3 regions of the Paenibacillus sp. FW507-14B1B genome follow, and region 3 is predicted to be linked to each of the others. Evidence: predicted binding sites of a transcription regulator. Region 3 holds the regulator's gene; each other region holds the start of a gene.
What was found. Region 3 encodes Rex, which represses fermentation and respiration genes when NADH is low (regulators of the CRP and FNR family bind a similar motif). Its sites were predicted from a motif close to TTGTGAAATATTTCACAA; they were not measured.
Positions count from the first base shown of each region.

Region 1: a site for Rex is predicted at 3,236-3,253, ahead of nirB (nitrite reductase large subunit NirB). Genes of this name have one in related genera too.
Region 2: a site for Rex is predicted at 3,277-3,294, ahead of nadA (quinolinate synthase NadA). Genes of this name have one in related genera too.

Region 1 covers NZ_JBYSWS010000001.1:1,163,953-1,171,622, forward strand. Annotated here, with positions in the region: gene AC3WJJ_RS05580 (formate/nitrite transporter family protein) at 1-245, opposite strand, end outside; gene nirD (nitrite reductase small subunit NirD) at 288-605, opposite strand; gene nirB (nitrite reductase large subunit NirB) at 631-3,069, opposite strand; gene AC3WJJ_RS05595 (hypothetical protein) at 3,312-4,043, opposite strand; gene AC3WJJ_RS05600 (winged helix-turn-helix transcriptional regulator) at 4,195-4,512, opposite strand; gene AC3WJJ_RS05605 (ThuA domain-containing protein) at 4,818-5,546, opposite strand; gene AC3WJJ_RS05610 (sugar phosphate isomerase/epimerase family protein) at 5,593-6,561, opposite strand; gene AC3WJJ_RS05615 (Gfo/Idh/MocA family protein) at 6,614-7,670, opposite strand, start outside.
Region 2 covers NZ_JBYSWS010000009.1:13,519-21,188, forward strand. Annotated here, with positions in the region: gene nadC (carboxylating nicotinate-nucleotide diphosphorylase) at 1-558, opposite strand, end outside; gene nadB (L-aspartate oxidase) at 548-2,164, opposite strand; gene nadA (quinolinate synthase NadA) at 2,201-3,139, opposite strand; gene ftsH (ATP-dependent zinc metalloprotease FtsH) at 3,369-5,432, opposite strand; gene hpt (hypoxanthine phosphoribosyltransferase) at 5,534-6,073, opposite strand; gene tilS (tRNA lysidine(34) synthetase TilS) at 6,131-7,570, opposite strand; gene AC3WJJ_RS24825 (serine/threonine protein kinase) at 7,633-7,670, opposite strand, start outside.
Region 3 covers NZ_JBYSWS010000001.1:990,913-998,582, reverse strand. Annotated here, with positions in the region: gene dinG (ATP-dependent DNA helicase DinG) at 1-1,715, shown strand, start outside; gene AC3WJJ_RS04675 (redox-sensing transcriptional repressor Rex) at 1,752-2,405, shown strand; gene AC3WJJ_RS04670 (amidohydrolase) at 2,392-3,693, shown strand; gene AC3WJJ_RS04665 (cell wall elongation regulator TseB-like domain-containing protein) at 3,722-4,240, shown strand; gene AC3WJJ_RS04660 (hypothetical protein) at 4,487-5,020, shown strand; gene AC3WJJ_RS04655 (AAA family ATPase) at 5,013-6,515, shown strand; gene AC3WJJ_RS04650 (3-hydroxyacyl-CoA dehydrogenase family protein) at 6,652-7,524, shown strand; gene AC3WJJ_RS04645 (acetate/propionate family kinase) at 7,521-7,670, shown strand, end outside.

The sequences.
Region 1 (7,670 bases), 170 kb from region 3:
AGCTCCGCTCCTGCAAAAACAACTAATGTCAATGCAATCCCGAATGATGCACCCATGACTAAAGTCTGTAACGGTGATCCTTCTACTGCAAACGGAGCTCCCAACTTAAAGATCAGAATGATTCCAATTCCAATGTAGGCGCCGGCAAGCATAGCTGAGACTATATAACGAGTCATACTCGCATTCATCTGTTCCTTCTTCTTGACTGCTGCTTCAATGATGGTTTCCACTCCCTGTGTAAACATAGGGGTACCTCCTGAATTGTTATTCCGAGTAATCGCTATTCACTACACGGCAATCTGTACAATATCATTCTCTAGTCGGATGGTATAAGTCCGGACTTTTCCACTGTCAGGCTCCTGCACATTTCCAGTCTCCAAGTCAATTCGCCAATCATATAAAGGATCATATAGATAATGACCTGATACAATTCCCTCCGCAATTGGCCCACCTTTCGGGTGTGGGTTCTTATTCTCTAGTGCAAAAAATCGGCCATCAGATGTTCTGAACACCGCAATCTCCTCGTTCTCCATTACCACAACCCTTCCGATTCGCACCATAAACTCGTCAATTTTACCAATAGCTATATACTGACTAGTCTTCATATGTCATCATCTCCCTTACTACAATCTACTCAGCGACTACAGGACTAACATCTTGAAATAATGCTTTACGGATTTGACTATCCTTGATCACTTTCTGCCATGGCTCTTCCACCTGCTGCAGGGCAACCTCGATTCTTTCAACTAAAGCTTTGCGCTCTTCATGATCCTCAAGAATAACTTTTTTGATATGATCAAGCCCCATACGTTCTACCCATTCCGAAGTTCTCTCCAGATAGTTACCTGTTTCACGATAGTACTGGATAATAGCACCACATACTTCAAATAGTTCTTCATCCGTTTTCACCTTACAGAAAGTGTCTGCAATACGCGCCTTAATTCCGCCGTTCCCACCGATGAAAATTTCCCAACCTCCATCATTACCAACGATACCTATATCTTTGGTACACGATTCTGCACAGTTACGTGGGCAGCCATTTACAGCCATTTTGAACTTGGCGGGAAGATCCAGTCTCTCGAATTTTTTCTCAAGCTGTGCTCCCATGCCCATCGAGTCCTGTGTTCCAAAACGACAGAATGTCGAACCTACACATGTTTTTACAGTACGAAGGGATTTGGCATAGGCGTAACCCGAAGGCATCTCGAGCTCTTCCCACACCTTAGGTAAATCTTCCTTCTTCACACCGATAAGATCTAGGCGCTGTCCACCCGTGACCTTCACGACCTTAACGTCATATTTGAGCGAAACGTCTGCAATCCGCTTCAAATCCTCTGGTGTCGTTACACCTCCATACATCCGGGGAACAACTGTATACGTACCATCCTTCTGGATATTAGCATTCATCCGTTCATTAACAAAGCGCGATTCCTTCTCATCTTCATGGGTTTCAGGATAAATCATACCTAAGTAATAGTTAATCGCTGGGCGGCACTTCGAGCACCCTTCAGGATTATTCCATTCCAAAACGTTCATAACTTCTCTGGTCGTTCTTAATCCTTTGGCACGAATCTCAGTTACGATTTCATCACGGCTATGTGTCGTACATCCACATATTCCTTGCTTAGCTACAGTTTGGAAACCGTCTCCAAGGACATATTGCAAGATCTGTTCTACAACGGGTTTACATCCGCCACACGAACGGGTTGCACCTGTACATGCTTTAATTTCATCCACAGTGGTCAGGCCTTGAAGCGTTACCGCATCCACAATATTCTTCTTCGTTACCCCATTACATCCACAGACAATTTCTTCGTCCGCCATGTTTTCGATCGAAGCTCCTTTATTCGCACCTCCACCACAGCAGCCCGTACCCATCACCGTACTGTATATTTCATCTGTCATTAAGGCTTCCTGCTTGATTAGCTTCTGCAGAGCTGCCGATTCAGTCACATCTCCGAACAAAACAGCACCAACGATCACATTGTCTTTAAGCAGAATCTTTTTATATGTTTTTTTCCATTCATCCTTAGCTACAATGACAGTGTGCTCTGGACCTTCAATAAACTCACCGGCCGAGAATACATCTACTCCACTGATTTTCAGCTTGGTCGAAACGACCGATCCTTCATATGGCATGGTGTCTACACCGCATAGATGCTTCGCAAGCACCATACCTTGTTCGAATAATGGTGCTACGAGGCCGTAGCAAACTCCCCGGTGTTCATCACATTCTCCGACAGCATACACGTTTGCCATCGATGTCTGAAGATAATCATCCACCACGATCCCGCGATTAACTTCAATTCCGCTTGCCTGTGCCACAGCCACATTCGGTTTAATCCCGACAGCCATGACGACAAACCCCGCTTCTAATTCTGTTCCATCACTAAAACGAAGCCCAGTAACTCGATCTTCACCCAACAACTCGGCAGTCTGTTTGCCCATGGCAAACTTTATTCCTTGTCTCTCCAGCTCTGCTTGAAGCATAGCCGATGCCTGATGATCAAGCTGACGCTCCATAAGATCTTTCATCAAGTGGACGACTGTCACATCCATGCCTAAATTGACAAGTCCCTTAGCAGCTTCAAGACCCAGAAGGCCACCGCCTATAACCGCAGCTTTCTTATACAACTTAGCCGCTGCAAGCATTTGGCTACAATCAGCAATGTCTCTAAAACCAACAACACCTTTTTTGTCGCTACCTGGTACAGGAAGAATGAACGGATTTGAACCTGTGGCAATGATTACTCGATCATATGGAACCTCGAGGCCATTCTCAGCCACCACTACCTTGTTTTCTTCATCTATTTTTGTGACGGTTGTTCCGGTGTAAAGTGTAATATCATTTTCTTTATACCAATTCCAATCATTCAGTACGATATCATCTACCGTTTTGCTTCCCTCAAGCACATAAGATAACATAATCCGATTATAGTTCGGGTGTGGTTCGCTGCCGAACACGGTAATATTATAAGCGCCACCTAATTTAATGATTTGCTCCACCGTACTGATTCCGGCCATACCATTACCGACGACAACTAGCTTTTGTTTGTGATCTCCAGTCATGTTCTCTTCCTCCTTAAAGGCATAACCAGCCTGCTTGATATGTCTGTGAGCAAGCCGTCCTCATGTTCAGATTTGAATGTCCTGCGCTTTGAATTTCCAAAATTATGCTCTATGGCAACATTATACATTTAAAATTTAATGCTTATTGTGATTATGTTCACACCAATTGTGAATACTTTCACAATATTTATTAAAAAAGATACAAAAAAAAGACAGCTTTCACTGTCTCATCATAATCTCATTTATACAATTAACGCTTTCAAGTATGCTCGCCCACCTTGAGGAATTTTTAGATACGGACGAAGACCGGTAAAACCTTTCGAACTTAGATCAACTCCTGTCATCCAATTGCCCGATACACTGACACCTTCTGTGGACATAACTAGTGAAGGCGCTGGAATATGTTCCTGGTATAAAGGAATTCTCGTCGAAAGGGTCTTGAAATCTTTACCTCTTTCCTTCAAGGGTAAAGGACTTAAGTATGTTGGCACTAAATAATTAGATATAACTTCCATTTCATCGTCAGTAAAAAACGGATCATCACCCAAAAATGGATGTAGGAGCTGTATCTTCTCGAACAATGACCAAATGACCATTTGCAGCATTCTGCCGGTAAGACCCTTGTCATGGAGTATAGCTGTTTCTTGGGCATCCATGATTGAACTCGATTTCGATGAATCTCCATCCATCAGCAATTCGTTGTATCTCTCGTATCCAATACACTTCCATCCTTTTGGACTCTTAACCCATTTCTGAAATATTCCACTTTCCTGATTGCTTCGGATCGAGTACCTTTGATCCCTCGCATCAGAATCTATTCCAGATAGCGCATTTCTTAAAGAAACGGGCAAATATTGTTCCAAAAGATTCTGAGTCTTATCAAAAATATGCTGTACTCTTAAAGAAGCCCTCTCAAGCTCGGCGGCTTCCTCTTGTCCATAATGAATATGCGGTAGTTTGACCGTATCTTTCATAAAGAATCGCCTCCTTGAATGTGTTTCAGAGCTTTTTTCAAATTATACTACACAGGATAACTTGTGGTGCAAGTCCTCTTGTTAAATTAGAAAAAACCCTGCCCAAAGCATTAAGCTTTGGGCTAGGGTTTCTGTGAAACATCTTATCTTTTTACTTTACCCATTGCTCAGCCCAGTTCGAAATCTGTTCCATAACGGGTTTCAGTGCTCTTCCCTTATCAGTCAACTCGTATTCAATCCGAACTGGAGTTTCAGGATAAACATGGCGGATTAAGATCCCTTCACTTTCCAAATCTTTCATTCGTTCGGACAGCATTTTGTCACTCATCGATGGAATGAAGTTTGAAATATCCTTAAAACGTTTGGGACCACTCATCAGTGTCTGAATAATCAGCCCATTCCAGCGCTTTCCTAGGAAAGCAAATGCGGACTCAAAACGAGGACATAAGCAGAGATTCGTAGCTTCCATATCATTCACCTCTTTACAGAGTCACACTACCTAGTTGTGTTTCTTCATAAAACTTACAATTAGTTAGTACATATAATAATACCATATATTCTTGGAACTGAAAACCATTGATCTGTAAATTGTTGTCTCTCTATATTATCTATCTATTATAGCGATGACTTACCGAATACAAAAGGGGGAATATTTTATAAGATTCTACTTAATATATACATTTACCCAGTTATAACCTTTATATGCATGAAACAGAAAAAAGAAGGTCACCCAAACATCGCTATGGGCAACCTTCTATTCAGAACAGAATTTGACTATACTAGAACACGCAATGAGCGGACTGGCTGGCTATTTCCGAATACAGGCTTAACTGTAAGGGCATTTAGCGCTGCCCAACGGATACCATTAGAGATTACTTTAATGATCTCAGGATTGTAGTACGTAGGATACGTCTCATGTCCAGGGCGGAAATAAAATATATTCCCTTGTCCACGCTTGAAAGTACACCCACTCCGGAATACTTCTCCACCTTCAAAGTTACTAACAAAGATCAGCTCATCTGGTGCAGGGATGTCAAAAAACTCGCCATACATCTCTTCATGCTCCAGTATGATCTGGCTATTCACTCCAGCCATAATTGGATGAGTTGGATTCACAGACCACAGAATTTCCTGCTCTCCCGCTTCGCGCCATTTCAAATCGCAACTTGTACCCATTAGTGCTTTAAACGGCTTCGAGAAATGTCCCGAGTGCAGTACGATCAGACCCATACCTTCCTGTACCCGCTTAACAACCTTATTTACAATTACGTCCTCAACACGATCGTGAGCCATGTGTCCCCACCATAGAAGCACATCTGTCGAGTTCAGAACCTCATCTGTTAAGCCGTGTTCCGGTTCATCTAAGGTTGCTGTTCGGATGTTAAACTCAGGATCGCTCAATCCATCAGCTAATACCTTATGAATTCCTTCCGGATATACCGCTTTAACCTCATCATGAATCTTTTCGTGAACGAACTCGTTCCAAATGGTAACATTCAACATATTGTTTGTTTCCCCCTATTGTATTACATGTTCAATGTGTTGAGCCTTACACCCACCACATATCACCAAGTGGCTCTTCAATTAATACCTGCTGCAAGTTTTGAACCGCTTTAGAGAAACCTTCTTCAACGGACATTAGACCATCTTCATGCTCAATACTTACAACATAATCATAGCCTACGAGACGCAGAGCACTCATCATATCTGCCCAAGCTTTCAGATCATGTCCATAACCTACGCTGCGGAACTGCCAAGCACGATCCATCATATTCGTGTAGGATTGCATATCTGTTAGACCATATTTATTCACGTTCACGGGATCAATGACTGTATCTTTTGCATGGAAGTGATGAATTGCTCCCTCACGACCCAAAATTTGAATGGCTTGAACCGGATCAATACCTTGCCACCACATGTGACTTGGATCAAGGTTCGCTCCGATAACCTCTCCCGCAGCTTCACGCAAGCGAAGCAGCGTAGCAGGGGTATGCACTGAGAATCCACCATGAAGCTCCAGACCGATCTTCACTCCGCGATCAGCAGCGTATTTCCCCCACTCGGTCCAATAAGGAATTACTTTATTATCCCATTGCCAAGTCAAAATCTCTTGGAAATCATTGGGCCAAGGCGCTACAGGCCAGTTAGGGTATTTGGCATCCTCATGATCACCAGGACAACCGGAGAACGTATTTACGACGGGAACTTCAAGCTTTTCTGCCAGCTCTACGGTTTTTACATATGTGTCATGAAATTCCTTAGCGATCTGCTTTTGAGGATGAAGTGGGTTACCATGACAGCTTAGCGCACTAATGATTAGACCACGAGATTCAACCGCATTTTTAAAGTTCTTCAGTGCAGTTTCGTTCTCAAGTAGTTCTGCTGGATTACAGTGAGCGTTCCCAGGAAAACCACCTGTCCCAATCTCTACAGCCTTAAGACCTTTTGAAGCCACATAATCAAGTGCATCCTCCAATTTACGACCGCTTAGCAATACCATAAATACTCCGAGTTTCATACGATCCCTCCTGGTTCATTGTGTAGTAAGTATAATTTAATTTTATAATAGCTTAATCTTCAAAATAGACTGCTTTACCTGTTTTGGCAGACTCATAAATAGCTTCAAGCACCTGTGTAACAACGTAGGCTTGCTCTGGCTTCACAACTGGCTCTTTATCTTCGAGAACGGCTTCGATCCAAAGTCTTGCTTCTCGATCTGCTTCATTCTCCGATGATCCACTATAAAATGCAACGCCGCCCGCACTGAGATCAACTTTTGTTTCATACAGTCTGCTCATTTTTTCACCATTGATGCGCAGACCATCCTTCATATCCGCTCCACCTTCAGTACCTGCAAGAATAGTCTTGGCTTCACCTGTCTCAACTACATTCAACGCCCAGCTGGATTCAAGAACAATCGTAGCTCCATTGGACATCGTGATGAAACCAAAAGCTGAATCCTCTACCTTGAACTCTTTTGGATCCCAAGGACCAAATGCATTAGCTGCATTTTCACGTCCACCAAGTTTATGGAATGTAGATCCCATTACACTTTTCGGCTTGTAGTTATCCATTAACCAAAGTGTCAAATCCAGAGCATGAGTACCGATGTCGATCAATGGTCCGCCACCTTGTTTCTCTTCATCAAGGAACACACCCCAAGTTGGAACTGCACGGCGCCGTACTGCTAATGCCTTACCAAAATAAACATCTCCTAGCTCTCCGTTCTCACACATTTCTTTCAGGTATAAGCTGTCATTACGAAAACGGTTTTGATAGCCGATCGTCAGCTTCATGCCTGTACGTTTCGCAGCATCAAGCATGTCCTTAGCCTGGGCAGCCGTTTTTGCCATTGGCTTCTCGCACATTACATGCTTACCAGCTTCTAAAGAAGCGATGGTAATCTCGGCGTGAGAATCATTCGGCGTACATACATGAATGACGTCCAGACCTCCATCTTTCAAAAGTTCACGGAAATCTGTGTATACCTTCGCGCCTTCTGCACCAAAATCTGCTGCAGCTTGTTCTGCACGCTCCGAAATAATATCACAGAACGCAACCATCTCTGCTTGCTTCTGTTTCTTCAAACTTGGCATATGTTTGCCGTTTGCGATGCCACCGCATCCG
Region 2 (7,670 bases), on a different contig from region 3:
CCTCGCTCTGCTTACAGCTTCAGTGATGCCGCCCGCACCCTTAATATGATTATCCTTTATCATGACCGCATCATACAAGCCAAAACGGTGATTGGCTCCTCCACCTACGCGAACTGCATACTTCTCCAACATACGATGCCCCGGAGTTGTTTTGCGCGTATCTACAAGGCGAGTCGGCAGACCCTCTAATGCACTTACAAAGGCATTCGTCTTCGTGGCAATGCCAGATAAGCGTTGTAGAAGATTAAGCGCAAGCCGTTCTCCGGTCAAAATACGATGCGTGCTGCCTTCAACCTCCGCTAATATATCTCCCTTTTCTACCCGCTGACCATCTTGAACATGGGCTTTGAAAGTAAGACACTTATCCACGATCTGAAAGACGAGTTCAGCAGCCGGCATTCCAGCTACAACTCCACCTTCTTTAGCATGGATAATGGCTTTAGACTCATGCCCCTGTGGAATCGTCGTCATTGTTGTAATATCACCTGATCCGACGTCCTCATGAAGCCAAGTCTTGATATTCTCAGCCAGACTCTCATTATATCCATTAAACATCATCGCTGTACTCCTCCGTCATTCCTTGATCCCGGACATGAATAATGTGCTTACGCCATCCTTCATTATCCGTCAGCGGAAAATCCTCACGGTAATGGGCTCCACGGCTTTCTTCACGACGAAGTGCGCCTTGAATAATCAAAAGGGAGCTTGTGAGCATATTCGCGAATTCATACTCCTCCCGTTTCGTCAGTTCCGAGTGGAATAGTGGTAGTTGTCGGTTTAGATCATCTACCGCCCGAAGCAGTGTTTCTTGAGTTCGGCGTAGACCTACATAGCGAACCATCACTTTTTGCAGCTTCAACCGGCGTTCCACAATCGCTTGTGAGCACGAATCTTTACGATCCCAGCTGAAGGATACGGATACAGGTTCCGAGGTATTCACCGGTAATTGCCTGATCTGCTCTACAATTCTCCGCCCGTAAACAAGTGCCTCGGATAAAGAATTGCTCGCTAATCGATTTGCACCATGCACACCCGTAGATGAAACCTCACCGCAAGCAAATAATCTTGAAATACTACTCTCACCGTAAAGACCTGTTTTTACGCCTCCCATCATATAATGCGCTGCAGGCGATACGGGAATCCAATCTGTTGTTAGATCGAGCCCGTAACGCATACATGTCTCATAAATCGTTGGGAAACGATGCTTCACCATCTCAGGTGACTCATGTGTAATATCGAGATATACAAAGGTGGAGCGTGTCTCTTCCATTTCACTTACAATAGCTCTGGCTACGATGTCTCTTGGAGCCAGTTCCAATAGCTCGTGGTATTTCTCCATGAAGCGCTCACCTTTAATATTCCGCAAATAAGCACCTTCACCCCGAACTGCCTCAGATATTAAAAATCTAGGCGCTCCAGGATAGCTGAGTGCTGTCGGATGAAACTGTACAAACTCCATATCTCTAATCTCGGCACCTGCTCGGTAAGCCATTGCAATCCCATCTGATGTAGCAACTTCAGGGTTCGTTGTATAGCGGTACAATTGACCTGCACCACCGGAGCATAACACGGTCGCCTGTCCCCGCACAAATACACGACTGCCATCTGGCATTTGCACCAAAGCGCCTAGACATTCATTGTCTTGTGTAATTAAATCTATAACAAAATGATCGTCCCACACCGTTACATTGTGAAGCTGTTCAACCTGAAGGGAGAGTGCACGGACGATTTCATATCCAGTTGCATCTCCATTCGCATGTAAAATCCGCCTATGGCTATGTGCCCCCTCCTTGGTCAAAGCAATTTCACCATCTTCAACATCAAAGGAGGTTCCTAATCGGATTAACTCCTGCACACCGGCCGGACCTTCATGAACCAGCACATCAACAGCTTCAGAGGAGCATAGGCCAGCACCTGCCAAAAGCGTATCATGTCGATGATACGCAGGAGAGTCATCTTCTGCCGTTACAGCCGCAATGCCACCTTGGGCATATCGCGTATTGCTCTCTAACAGTGATTTCTTGGTGATGAGCAGTACGCTACAGTCCGTACTCGCTTCAATCGCCGTATATAATCCGGCAATACCTGAACCGATCACGATCACATCCGTTTCAATCACCGGTAAATCCTGCAGATCAAAATCAATCAAATACTGCGGTATCACGTGATTCACCTGTCTTTTAGCGAAGAGTAGCGCATGCTACTTTACTTGTAACATGCGCTCTAATGAGGTTCTAGCTTTTTCCGCAACAACGGGCGGTACATAAATTTGAGGCTTCATTGTCTCAAGACATTTAACCAGCTTCTTAAGATTATTTACTTTCATATTCGGACATACAAGAAACTTTGTTGCAAAGTGGAACGATTTATCGGGACTATCTAGACGAAGCTGATATCCTGTACCATCTTCCGTTCCAACAATGAATTCCTTGCATGAGGAGTCTCTGCAATATTCAAGAATAGCCGTTGTACTACCTACAAAATCACCCATTTCAACGACTTCTGGACGACATTCTGGATGAACAACAAATTCAGCATTCGGATATTTAGCTTTCATCTCAACGACATCCTTAACGGTCAGCATATCATGCGTATTGCAATAACCTTCCCAGATGATTAGCTTTTTGTCCGTATGCTGCTGAACGTAGTGGCCGAGGTTCTTATCTGGGACCCAGATAATCTCATCAGAATCGACAGATTGAATCACCTTTACTGCGTTAGAAGACGTACAGCAAATATCTGTCTCTGCCTTGATCTCAGCTGAAGAGTTAATATATGTGACCACCTTAGCATTTGGGTGCTGCGCTTTCAATTTACGAAGTCCATCCACGTTAACCATATCTGCCATAGGGCATCCTGCGCGTTCATCAGGTATGATCACCGTCTTATTTGGGGCTAAAATTTTCGCACTTTCCCCCATGAAGTGTACACCACAAAATACGATAACATCAGCATCCGTCTGAGCAGCCTTCTGGGCAAGCAAGAACGAATCCCCCCGGAAATCAGCTACTTCCTGAATTTCATCCCTTTGATAGTAGTGCGCCAAGATAATAGCATTACGTTCCTTCTTCAACTGCATCAAGCGTTCGCGCAGTTCACGGTTTTGTTCCGCTTTACGCTCCAATGCCAAAGCTTCCACGAGCGACCCTCTCCCCTTATGTATTGCGGCCCATTACATGACCGCTGTTGAACATACTCAAGATGCTGGTATCCCCTTTGTGAAAGGAAGCACCTTTCGTTTATCACCTAATGTACACAAGGTTCGAATGACTGTCAATGTGATAAGAAGCACAAAAAGAACCGGAAAACGAATGATCGTTCTCCGGTTCTTTGTTTTTATTCGGAATGCGATGTTTTTATCGCATTTATTATGTCAATCTGTTGTTACCGTTGTCCGATCCATCTGGAGGTGTAGTGTCGTCCGGACCTTTACGTTCTGAATCATTACCGTCTAATGGATTGTTCGGGATATCTTCGCTTGATTTAGGCTGTTCAGCCTCATCTTTGCCTTGGATCCGAACACGAACGTCACCAATGTTATCGATGATTGGCTCTCCATTCTCGGATGATCCTTGACCGCCGTCTCCTGAATCTTTGTCACTGAGAGCACCTGTCTCAATCAATTGCTTGATTTGCTCAAGTTCCAGTGTCTCTTCCTCAAGGAGTGTATTTGCAATCAGGTGAACTTCCTTAGCGTGCTCAGTGAGCACCTGCTTACACTTCTCATAACAATCATTGATGAAGCGTTGCATTTCCTGATCGATTTCATAAGCGATCTGATCACTGTAGTTCTGCTCATGTCCGATATCACGTCCCAAGAATACTTGACCTTGTGATGTACCGAACTGCATAGGTCCGAGTTTCTCACTCATACCGTATTCCACAATCATGCTGCGGATAATACCTGTCGCCTGTTGGAAGTCACTGTAAGCACCGGTTCCGATTTCACCAATGAACAGTTCCTCCGCTACACGGCCACCAAGCAAACCGGTAACGCGGTCGAGAAGTTCTTGCTTCGTTACAAGCATACGATCTTCTTTAGGCATCATAATTACGTATCCACCAGCGCGTCCACGCGGAATGATCGTTACTTTATGAACCATATCAGCATGCTCTAGGAAATAACCAACAATGGTATGACCTGCTTCGTGATAAGCTACGATACGCTTCTCGCGATCACTGATCACGCGGCTGCGCTTCTCAGTACCAACAATAACGCGGTCGATAGCTTCATCCACCTCACGCATGGAGATGTCTTTACGATTACGACGTGCTGCAAGCAATGCCGCTTCGTTTAGAAGGTTCTCCAGATCAGCACCGGTAAAGCCGGTCGTCCGTTTCGCCACGATATCGAGCTTAACGTCTTTCGTAAGCGGCTTGTTACGTGCGTGAACTTTCAATACTGCCTCACGCCCCTTCACATCCGGACGGTCAACCGTAATCTGACGGTCAAAACGACCTGGACGAAGCAGGGCAGGGTCAAGAATATCTGGGCGGTTTGTCGCAGCTACGATGATGATACCTTCGTTAGCTCCAAAGCCGTCCATTTCTACGAGCAATTGGTTAAGCGTCTGCTCACGTTCGTCATGTCCGCCGCCAAGTCCTGCACCACGTTGACGACCAACCGCATCAATCTCATCGATAAAGATAATACATGGAGCATTCTTCTTCGCGTTCTCGAACAAGTCACGAACACGAGATGCACCGACACCGACGAACATTTCAACGAAGTCAGAACCGGAGATACTGAAGAATGGCACGCCTGCTTCACCCGCAACTGCACGAGCTAGGAGGGTTTTACCTGTACCTGGAGGGCCCACAAGAAGCACACCCTTAGGAATACGAGCGCCTACTGTGTTAAATTTACGCGGATCTTTAAGGAAATCAACAACTTCAACGAGCTCTTGCTTCTCCTCGTCAGCTCCTGCAACATCCTCGAACGTAATCTTCTTCTTCTCTTCATTATATAGACGGGCTTTACTCTTACCAAAGTTCATCACTTTGCCGCCGCCGCCTTGAGCCTGGTTAAACAGGAAGAAGAACAGAACAAACATGATTACGAGCGGAATGAAAGATGATAACAATGTCAGCCAAATACTCTGGCCTTCCATTTTCTTAACGTTGAACTGAATCTTATTCTGTTCGCTCGCTTGAACAAGTTCATTCATCGCTTCATCAGTGGCTGGGATATAGGTTGAGAAGTTTGCTGACTTATCTTCGTCAACTTTCTTATATTTACCGGTTACAAGATATGCATAACCGTCAAATTGAGCCGTTATTTCTTCAATGTTGTTGGCCTTAATTTCCTGCCGCAGCTGATCATACCTAGGGGTATCGGCTACTTCGTTGCCGTTGGTAACGAACTGTACGATGCCCACCACGACTAAAAATAGAATCAAATAAAAACCAGAATTCCGGATGAACCGATTCATCCCCTACCTCCTCTCAAAGACACATAAGATATTTTACCACAGCCTGTCTAACCATCTCAAATATACAAGATAGAGCAGTGATCTGTGATCCAGCGTGGCAATTAGTTACTGTAAATCTCCGGTTTCAAAACCCCGATGTAAGGGAGATTCCGGTAATGCTCGGCATAATCGAGACCATATCCTACAACAAACTCATCGGGAAGAACAAACCCGGTGTAGTCTGCCTCTAGATCTACCGTTCGGCGTGCCGGTTTATCAAACAGAGTCACCACAGCAACCGACTTGGCATTACGATTCTCAAGCAGCTCGATTAAATAGCTTAGTGTCAGACCACTGTCGATAATATCTTCAACAATGAGTACGTCTCTACCTTCAACAGATACATCCAAATCTTTAATAATTTTTACTACACCAGATGATTTTGTTGAAGCACCATAACTCGACACTGCCATGAAATCTAATTCCATCGGTACCGTAATGTTCTTAACCAGATCTGCCATGAAAATAAACGCGCCTTTAAGAACACAAATCACCAAAGGATCGCGTCCCGCATATTCTGCGCTAAGTTTTTCCCCTAATTCTTTAACCTTAGCGTGTATTTCTTCTTCGCTGATAAGCACTTCTTGAATGTCATTTTGCAACTGAGAGAACCTCCTACGTGTTTATACTATGAAAGTGTAAAAACGGCCATTCCGATTTTACACTTTCTCCGCATCCACGAGTTCCATGCGGAGAATACATGTTGTATGCCGCCCAACAGCGGCGTGAACAGAACGTCTTACACCCGGGATCCACACGATGCTACCTGAACCATCACAAACCATAGGGATAACTGAACGGACAGACGGTGGTATCTTCTCATCAATGAGAATATCTTTTACCTTTTTGCTGCCGTTTAATCCCATGATCTTTATCTTGTCTCCGGGCCGCCTGCTACGTATGGTTAACGGGAAGACAAGTTGATCTGCATCAAATGACGCCTCGCCAGAAGACATCTTTATGCTATCCCTCATTTCCTCTCCATTCATACGCACAAGCTTTAAAATCTTTCCGATTTCCGGCAGAACCAGATTCCGCCCATCGGGGGAATTCAATTGATATATGTAGTTCCCCTGTCCTGCAAGCGGCTTAGGATAAAAACTCACCTCTCCGTATTCACGGATGCAGGTCAAACCGCCTCCTAAATCCAGACGCCAATTGGTTCGGCGTTCCTGTATAACCCCTTGGCGGACCGTTTCGATCTTAACGAAATCGGTATTTTCCTGGTCTGCCGACAGATAATTTAATATTAGTTTAATCAAACGCCGTTGTAAAGCGACATGTAAGCCCAAAAAGGAAGGCGCGTCGAATGCGAGCCTTCCATCGATCTCCCGTACAAGGGAGCGGTAAGCATTCTCGGCAGTGAGCTCCATGAAGTCATCTTCCTCACCCGTAACTTCTGCAAGCTGGTTGAGTGAAGATGAAATCTGTCCATTATACTGTTCGAGAAACGGAAGTACCTCTAAGCGAACAGCATTACGGCGATATTTTGTCGTCAAGTTGCTATGATCCACTGCATAGGAATAACCGCGTTGATCGCATAACTCAATCAAGTCCGTCTTGTTAATACGAAGAAACGGACGGATCAGTTCCACATTTTTTTGAACTCTTTTTATTTTCATACCAGCAAGGCCAGATGGCCCCGTTCCACGCAATAATCGCATCAGTACCGTTTCTGCTTGATCATCCGCATGGTGAGCCAGTGCAATGGACCTTGCACTATACTTCTCAGCAACCTCAAAGAGAAATTCATATCTTTTATCCCGAGCAGCCTCTTGCACACCTTTCCCACTCTGCTCCATATACGCAGGCACATCGATATAAGCTGTCTCTACTGGTATTCCTAAACTTTCGCCTAGGTTTTGAACCATGACAGCTTCATCGTCGGACTCCTGACGAAACCCATGATGTACATGTGCACATATCAGTTTGAGAGGTGTACTCCGAGTTGAAATCTCATGTAGAACGTGTAATAAAGCTACAGAATCCGGGCCTCCGGAGACAGCAACAATAATGACATCACGGGCAGTCCATAGCTGCTTCTCGCGCGCCACATCCTCAACACGTTCAACGATTGATCTCAAACAATCCTGTTCCAATTTTGATGTCCCCTTTTTCTGTCGATAAACAGGCCATAATATGCAATATTCGGCATGACGAATTATGTACGGAGCAATAAGTATATCGCACAACCTAGAA
Region 3 (7,670 bases):
TTGTCTGGTTAGCTCAGACAGAGACAGGGGATGATGAAGAGCTTAACCTTGGAGGTCGGGGCGGAGATTACTGGGAGACGGTTGCAAGTGAATCGGACTCTTGTTTGGGCCGTGCTTGCCCGTGGTTCCGTAAATGCTTCTACCATCGTGCGAAACACGAAGCGGGAATTGCGGATGTGGTCATCACGAATCATTCGAAATTGTTCACTGATGTGAAGGCTAATCATCAGCTCTTGCCATCTTATGAACGGCTTGTCATAGATGAAGCACATCATTTAGAAGATGTGGCAGGTAAGCATCTAGGGCTTAATTTGAAGTATTTCACTGTGGTTCATACACTGACCCGCCTATATAAGGATAGCCGGAATGGACAGTTGCCAGCACTGCGTCAATTGCTTCAAACCTCAGCACATGAGAAGGCAGGGGATTGGACAGCAGTCATTGATCGGATCTATCCTGATCTTCTGACGGTTAAGGAGAGTTGGGATCGCCTAAATGATCTCCTTTTTGGTCTTTTACCTGAGCGTGGAGATACTTCAGGTGAGTCGGGGCAATTTACACTTCGTCTTTCGCCGTCCAAGAAACCTAAGGATTGGGTTAGCTTAACAGAACTTGAGAATCAAATATATGTAACCTTAGGTGACGTGGTTCGACAGGGTGATCGACTCACTTCTGAGATTCGTGAAGAACTGGATGATTACAGTGCAGATAGTTTGATTACGGATATTAATGGACTCTTTAAGGATTTGGCTTCACATCGTGAGAATTTGAAGTTTTTTATGACTTTGAATGATGACGGTATTGTTTACTGGATGGAGGCCAATGGGAATTTCCGCAGCAAATCATTGCAGATGTACGCGGTACCTGTTGATGTAAGTAGTCAGTTGAAGGAATTATTTTTTGACAAGAAACAGAGCGTGATCCTAACGTCTGCTACCCTATCTGTGGATAAATCGTTTCAGTATATGATTGATAACTTGGGACTTCAAGAAGCTTCGGAACAAGGACGATTAAACACCGTTCAACTTCCTTCTCCTTTTAATTACCGGGAGCAAGCATTATTGTTAATTCCAAGAGACTTTCCGAGCGTAAAGGGAACCGTTGGAGATCCTTTGTTCGTAAATACTTTGGTCCAATCTCTATCAGATACGGCCATGGTGACGCGTGGGCGCATGTTAGTGCTATTCACCTCTTACCGTATGCTTCGTCAGGTTTATGAGCCTCTGAAAGAAGCCTTGTCATCTAGTGACATCGCTGTTCTTGGACAAGGCATGGATGGAACGAGTCGAACGAAGCTGATTCGCAGGTTTCAAGATAGCAGTGCTTCCGTTCTTTTGGGAACTAGTTCGTTCTGGGAAGGTGTTGATATTCCAGGGGAGGCTCTAACGTGCCTTGCTATTGTCCGATTGCCATTTCAACCGCCAAATCATCCGCTTGTTGAGGCGAAGAGTGAATTACTTCAACAACAAAAGAAGAATCCATTCATGAAGCTATCTGTGCCACAGGCTGTTATTCGCTTTAAACAAGGCTTCGGACGCCTTGTAAGAACAGCACAAGATAAAGGAATCGTCATTGTATATGATACCCGTGTAATTGAATCATACTATGGTAAGCACTTCTTGTATTCACTACCTGGACCGAAGATGGAGCATATGCCAACAGAGCAAATGGTTTCTCGGATCACGGAGTGGATGGGGAAGGAAGAGGAACATTAGAATATTATTTTGAGTTTATTATTAGGGGGAGCATGCATGAAATCGGAAAAAATTTCGGAGGCCGTAGTACGCAGACTGCCCGTTTACTTACGTTACCTAAACGAACTTCATGTTCGGGAGGTAGCAACCGTGTCCTCGCAAGAGTTAGGACAAAAACTAGATTTGAACCCAGCACAGATTCGCAAGGATCTTGCTTATTTCGGAGATTTCGGTAGAAAGGGAATTGGCTACGATGTCACATACCTAATCGAAAAAATCCGGCATATACTGAAACTGGATCAGCAGATTAATGTAGTGCTTGTTGGTGCAGGTAATCTTGGACATGCCTTGTCTAACTACAACGCATTCTTGAAAGATAATATGAAGATTGTAGCTATATTCGATGCTTATACTCCGAAAGTGGGTACATCCATTAACAATATCGTTGTTCAGCCTATGGAAGAATTGACTTCAACAATCAAGGAGAAGGGAATTCGGATCGGTATTATTACAGTTCCTGATGTCGAGGCGCAAGCTGTAGCAGATAGTTTGATATCAGCGGGGATTGAAGCGATTCTCAATTTTGCTCCAACGATTCTGAAAGCTCCACCACAAATTCGCATCCATACGGCGGATTTCACGACAGACCTTCAAAGTTTGGCCTATTACTTAGTTAACGGAAAGGAAGATGCCGAACATGACGAATCATAAGTGGATGATCAAAAATGGTACCTTTGCTGTCCTCCAGGAAGAGAAATCTATTCTGTGTGGATATATGGTCGTCGAGAATGATCGTATAACTTACCTTGGCGAAGAAGAACCGCAGGTCGAGGCCGATATTGAAATCATTGATGGTACGCATCTTTTCTTTATGCCCGGTTTAATCAATACGCATGGACATACAGCGATGTCACTTCTCCGTGGATATGGAGATGACCTCGCACTTCAGGTATGGCTGCAGGAGAAAATGTGGCCAATGGAAGCTAAATTCACGGCGAATGATGTATATTGGGGTTCCTCCCTTTCGCTAGTTGAAATGCTTAAAGGCGGCACTACAACGTACCTGGATATGTACGACCATATGGATCAGGTCGCTGCAGTAACGGAACAATCAGGCATGCGTGGTGTGTTAACCCGTGGTGTAATTGGACTATGTTCGCCAGAGGTTCAGAAGCATAAATTGGATGAGGCTACAGCTTTCGCCAAGGATTGGCATGGAAAAGCAGACGGCCGTATAACAACGATGATATCACCACATGCTCCATATACTTGCCCTCCAGATTACATTGAGAAATTTGTTCAGGTTGCACACGATCTGGATCTGCCACTGCATACACATATGTCCGAAACCGCTGCAGAAGTACAGCAAAATGTCCAGGATTATGGTCTGAGACCCGTAGCTCATTTACAAAAGCTAGGTGTGTTCTCCAGACCGACTTTAGTAGCGCATGGAGTTCATTTAACGGATGAAGAGATCGAAATTTTGGCAGCTCATAATGTTGCTGTGTCTCACAACCCAGGGAGTAATCTTAAACTGGCAAGTGGTGTAGCGAGGGTGCCAGAGCTTCTTAAAGCAGGTGTTACGGTATCTTTAGGAACAGATGGTCCCGCTAGCAATAACAACCTGGATATGTTCGAGGAAATGCGCTTAGCAGCTCTCATCCATAAAGGTGTTACGGGTGATCCGACAGCAATACCTGCATCGGAAGCACTTCGTATGGGTACCATCTATGGAGCTAAATCTCTATTCTTAGATGAAATTGGTACGCTAGCTCCAGGAATGAAAGCAGATTTTATTGCGTTGAATACGGATCAAGCCCATTTCTTACCACACACGGATTTCATCTCACATGCCGTCTATTCAGCAAGTGCGAAGGATGTGGAACATGTATGGGTCGATGGTAAACAGATCGTCAAGAATGGTAATTGTTTAACGCTTGATGAAGAGAAGATTCGCCGTGAAGCCCAAAGTGCGTTCGAACGGCTGTTAACCCTTTAGGGAATAACAAGGGAGCGAGGAACGCAGATTGAAGAAAAAAACAAAGTGGATACTCTCCAGCGTTTCTGGAATTCTGCTCATATTATTGGCTTGTCAAATTTATTATTCTTATGTCATGTCTGATACTTGGAAAGAAGAAAATGCGGCTATTATAGCAGCTCAAGAACATGGTGGACTGATTAAGAGGGATAAAACTTATAAATCAGTTTGGGACAAGGATAGTTTGTATTGGGTTATTACAGGTCAAAATGTTGATAACAAAGACATTATTGTATGGGTTAAGTTTACAGAAGAGCATAAACCATTCGGAGGAGCCGACACGGTTCATACAGAATTATTAAGTGACGGTAAGTCTGAAGCGCAGATAAGAGCTCAGATCAATTCAGATTTGCCTGGTGCTGTAATCGAACGGCTCGTCCCTGGAATGTATGAGGGTGAGTATGTATGGCAGCTGCTGTATAACCTAAACAATGAAACAAAATACCGATTCTACCGTTTTCAGGATGCTCGTCCAATCGGCGAAGACATTACATTACCGAATCAGTAAAGCATAATAACACTCCATTCATTTAGGATGGGGTGTGTTTGATTTCATATATGTAAGCGTTTGCATAAAAAATAATTAAATAGTTTTTAATATTTTCACAGCTTGAAAATGAAAAAGTATATAAGATGTGATATACTCATATTTGTATTTAACGTATACAAGTATATGTTAGAAGAAGACATACGTTATGTATGCATCATAAGATAGACCGGCTATATATCATCTATTTAACAAGGAGGAACTTCATTGAAACTACGTATTGTTCCTATCGTTCTGACGGTCGTTATCTCGGCATCGGTACTTTTTGGTGGATGGTATCTGTATCGGCAAATGGCTCTTCAGAATCCGTTGATCAATGTGGTATCACAGTATGAAGGCGTAAAAAGCTCTCAAATTGATATTAACCAGGATACCGTCACTTTGAAACTTGATTTAAAGCCAGACACGAATTTACGTGGATTGGTTGAACATATAAACAAAGAAGGTAAGGCGGTCGTAGGAAAACGTGCATTAAAAATTGAGGTTGAAGATCATTCATCAGAACAGCTAAATGAGTGGTGGGATGATGCTATGCTATCCGTCGCCGAAGCGATGGATAATAAACAATACACGGATATTCAGACATCTTTGGATGAATTGGCAAAACGCTCACCTGAGTTTAAAGCAACTGCGCAGATTGATGATCAGAACGTATATGTAAGTTTATCTGATGGAAAGTCTGGTAAGTTTATTATTTTGCCTCGTCAACCGGGCAAAGTGGAGGTGTGGAACCATGCCTAAGTGGTCCAAAGAAGTATTCATCGGATTCATTCCTGTCCTGTTTGTGTTTCTGGCCTTTATTGGTGTAAACATTGTTCCGATTCTGATTGCTGCTATGCTTGTTGGAACTCTTCTATTCATCGCGAAGATGAAGGGGGGAATTGCAGTAGGAGCGGGAGGGGATCGTAAACGTAAGAAAGGCTCCCCTATGAAGCTGACCTTTGAAGAAATTGGAGGCCAGGATAATGCCAAGCAGGAGCTAAGAGAAGCGCTTGATTTCCTAATTCGCCACGAAGAGATTAAGAAGTTCGGGATCCGGCCACTGAAAGGGATACTTCTAACAGGTCCCCCAGGGACAGGTAAGACTCTGATGGCAAAAGCAGCAGCTCACTACACGAACTCGGTGTTCGTTGCCGCTTCAGGTAGTGAATTTGTTGAAATGTATGTGGGTGTAGGTGCTGGTAGAATTCGTGATTTATTTAAAGAGGCTAGAACACGTGCAGCGAAAGAAAATAAACAAAGTGCCATTATTTTTATTGATGAGATTGATGTCATTGGCGGTAAGCGTGAAGGTGGGCAGCAAAGGGAATATGATCAAACATTAAACCAACTGCTAACTGAAATGGATGGCATCTTTACTTCTGAGGCTCCTCGAATTCTTGTCATTGCAGCTACAAACCGTAAAGAAATGTTGGATAGTGCGCTACTACGTCCAGGACGTTTTGATCGACATATACAGGTGGACCTTCCGGATAAAAAAGGACGTGCGCATATTCTGAATTTACACGCTGGAAATAAGCCTCTTCATAGCGATGTTGATCTGGAGAAAATTGCGGAAGAAGCTTACGGTTTCTCAGGCGCACAACTTGAAAGTGTTATGAATGAAGCTGCAATTTATACCATGCGTGAGAATGAGGAGTTTATCCACCAGCGGCATCTATCATTGGCAATAGATAAAGTTATGATGGGAGAACGTTCAGACCGTGAATCTAACTTCGAAGAGAAGAAGAGGGTCGCAATTCATGAGTTGGGACATGCTATCATGGCAGAACTCGTAAGACCAGGGAGTGTAAAGCAGGTAGCTCTAAGTCCACGAGGAAAAGCACTAGGCTATGTACGTCACAATCCACAGCAGGAGCAATATCTCTATACGAAGTCCTTCCTAGAAGAGCAGATTATGATTGCACTTGGAGGAGCAGCAGCAGAAGAGATGTATTATGGCGGACGTAGCACGGGATCAAGTAATGACTTTGAACAATCACTGAACATCGTGGAAACGATGATGAAATCAGGGCTAACATCACTGGGTATTATCAACATGAATATGGTTACAACCGAAGAGCTGATGAAAGAGAATAATATGATTCTGGAACAATTAATGAATAGAACGAAACACTTGCTAGAACAAAATCGAGCAGTTTTCGACAATTCTCTCGACATACTCATGAGAGAGGAAATATTGTCCGGAGATCAATTCAGATGTCAATTTCGTGAAAATGCCCTTTTACCAGCATAAATTGTTATGCTGGTTATTTTTTTTTACTTTTTTGTCATGCTAAGATATGATTATATCTTGTGCCTTATAAAATGTATTATTCGACAAAGAAGGGTACAATATTGTTTACAGATAAGGAAAGGGTGGAACAGAAACCATGTACTTCAAAAAAATCGGCGTTATTGGCGGAGGGACTATGGGGCAAGGCATTGCAGAAATGCTGGCAGCCAAAGGTCTTGATGTTATGCTGGTAGAGAAAACCCCCGAAAAGTTGGACTATTCGTATGGGATGATTGAGACCAGCCTCGACAAACAGCTCGAGAAATGGGGCATTACCCAAGCGGAGAAGAAGTTAATTCTTGGACGTATTCAGAAAGTAACACATTTTGCTGAACTAAGTGCCTGCGATATGGTGATAGAGACAATTACTGAGGATTTAGAATCTAAGAAACAAGTATTTGCACAGCTTGATCAAGTATGCCCAAGTAACATCATATTAGCTAGTAACACATCCTCGCTTAGTCTCACGGAGCTTGCAAGCTCTACGATGTATCCTGAGCGTGTTATTGGTCTGCACTTTATTCATCCCGTTTCTAAAGTGGATCTGGTTGAAATTATTCGCGGCTTGAAAACTTCAGAGCATACGTTTACTGAAACGAAACGTTTCGTTGAAGAAGTAGCTGATAAAAAAGGAATCATGGTGTATGAGTCACCAGGTTTTGTATCCAGTAGAATGATTTGCTTGTTAATCAACGAAGCACTTCATCTTTTGCAGGAAGGTGTAGCTTCTGCGGAAGATATTGATGATGCGATGAGAATCGGTTATAGCTTCCAATATGGTCCTTTGGAAATGGCTGATCGCTTCGGTCTTGACTCTGTACTTGCTGCGCTTGAGCGTATGTTCCGTGAATTCGGTGAACTTAAATTCCGTCCATCTACCGTGTTGAAAAAGATGGTACGTGCAGGTCATCTTGGTGTGAAGACGGAAGAAGGCTTCTTTAAGTACGACAAGGATGGTGACCGGATATGAATATTCTCGTAATTAACGCTGGGAGTTCTTCCCTTAAATATCAATTGTATAACATGACTGACGAATCCGTGTTGGCCAAAGGTCTGGTTGAGCGAATTGGGATGGATTCTTCAATTCTTACGCACAAACCAACTGGAAAGCAGGAT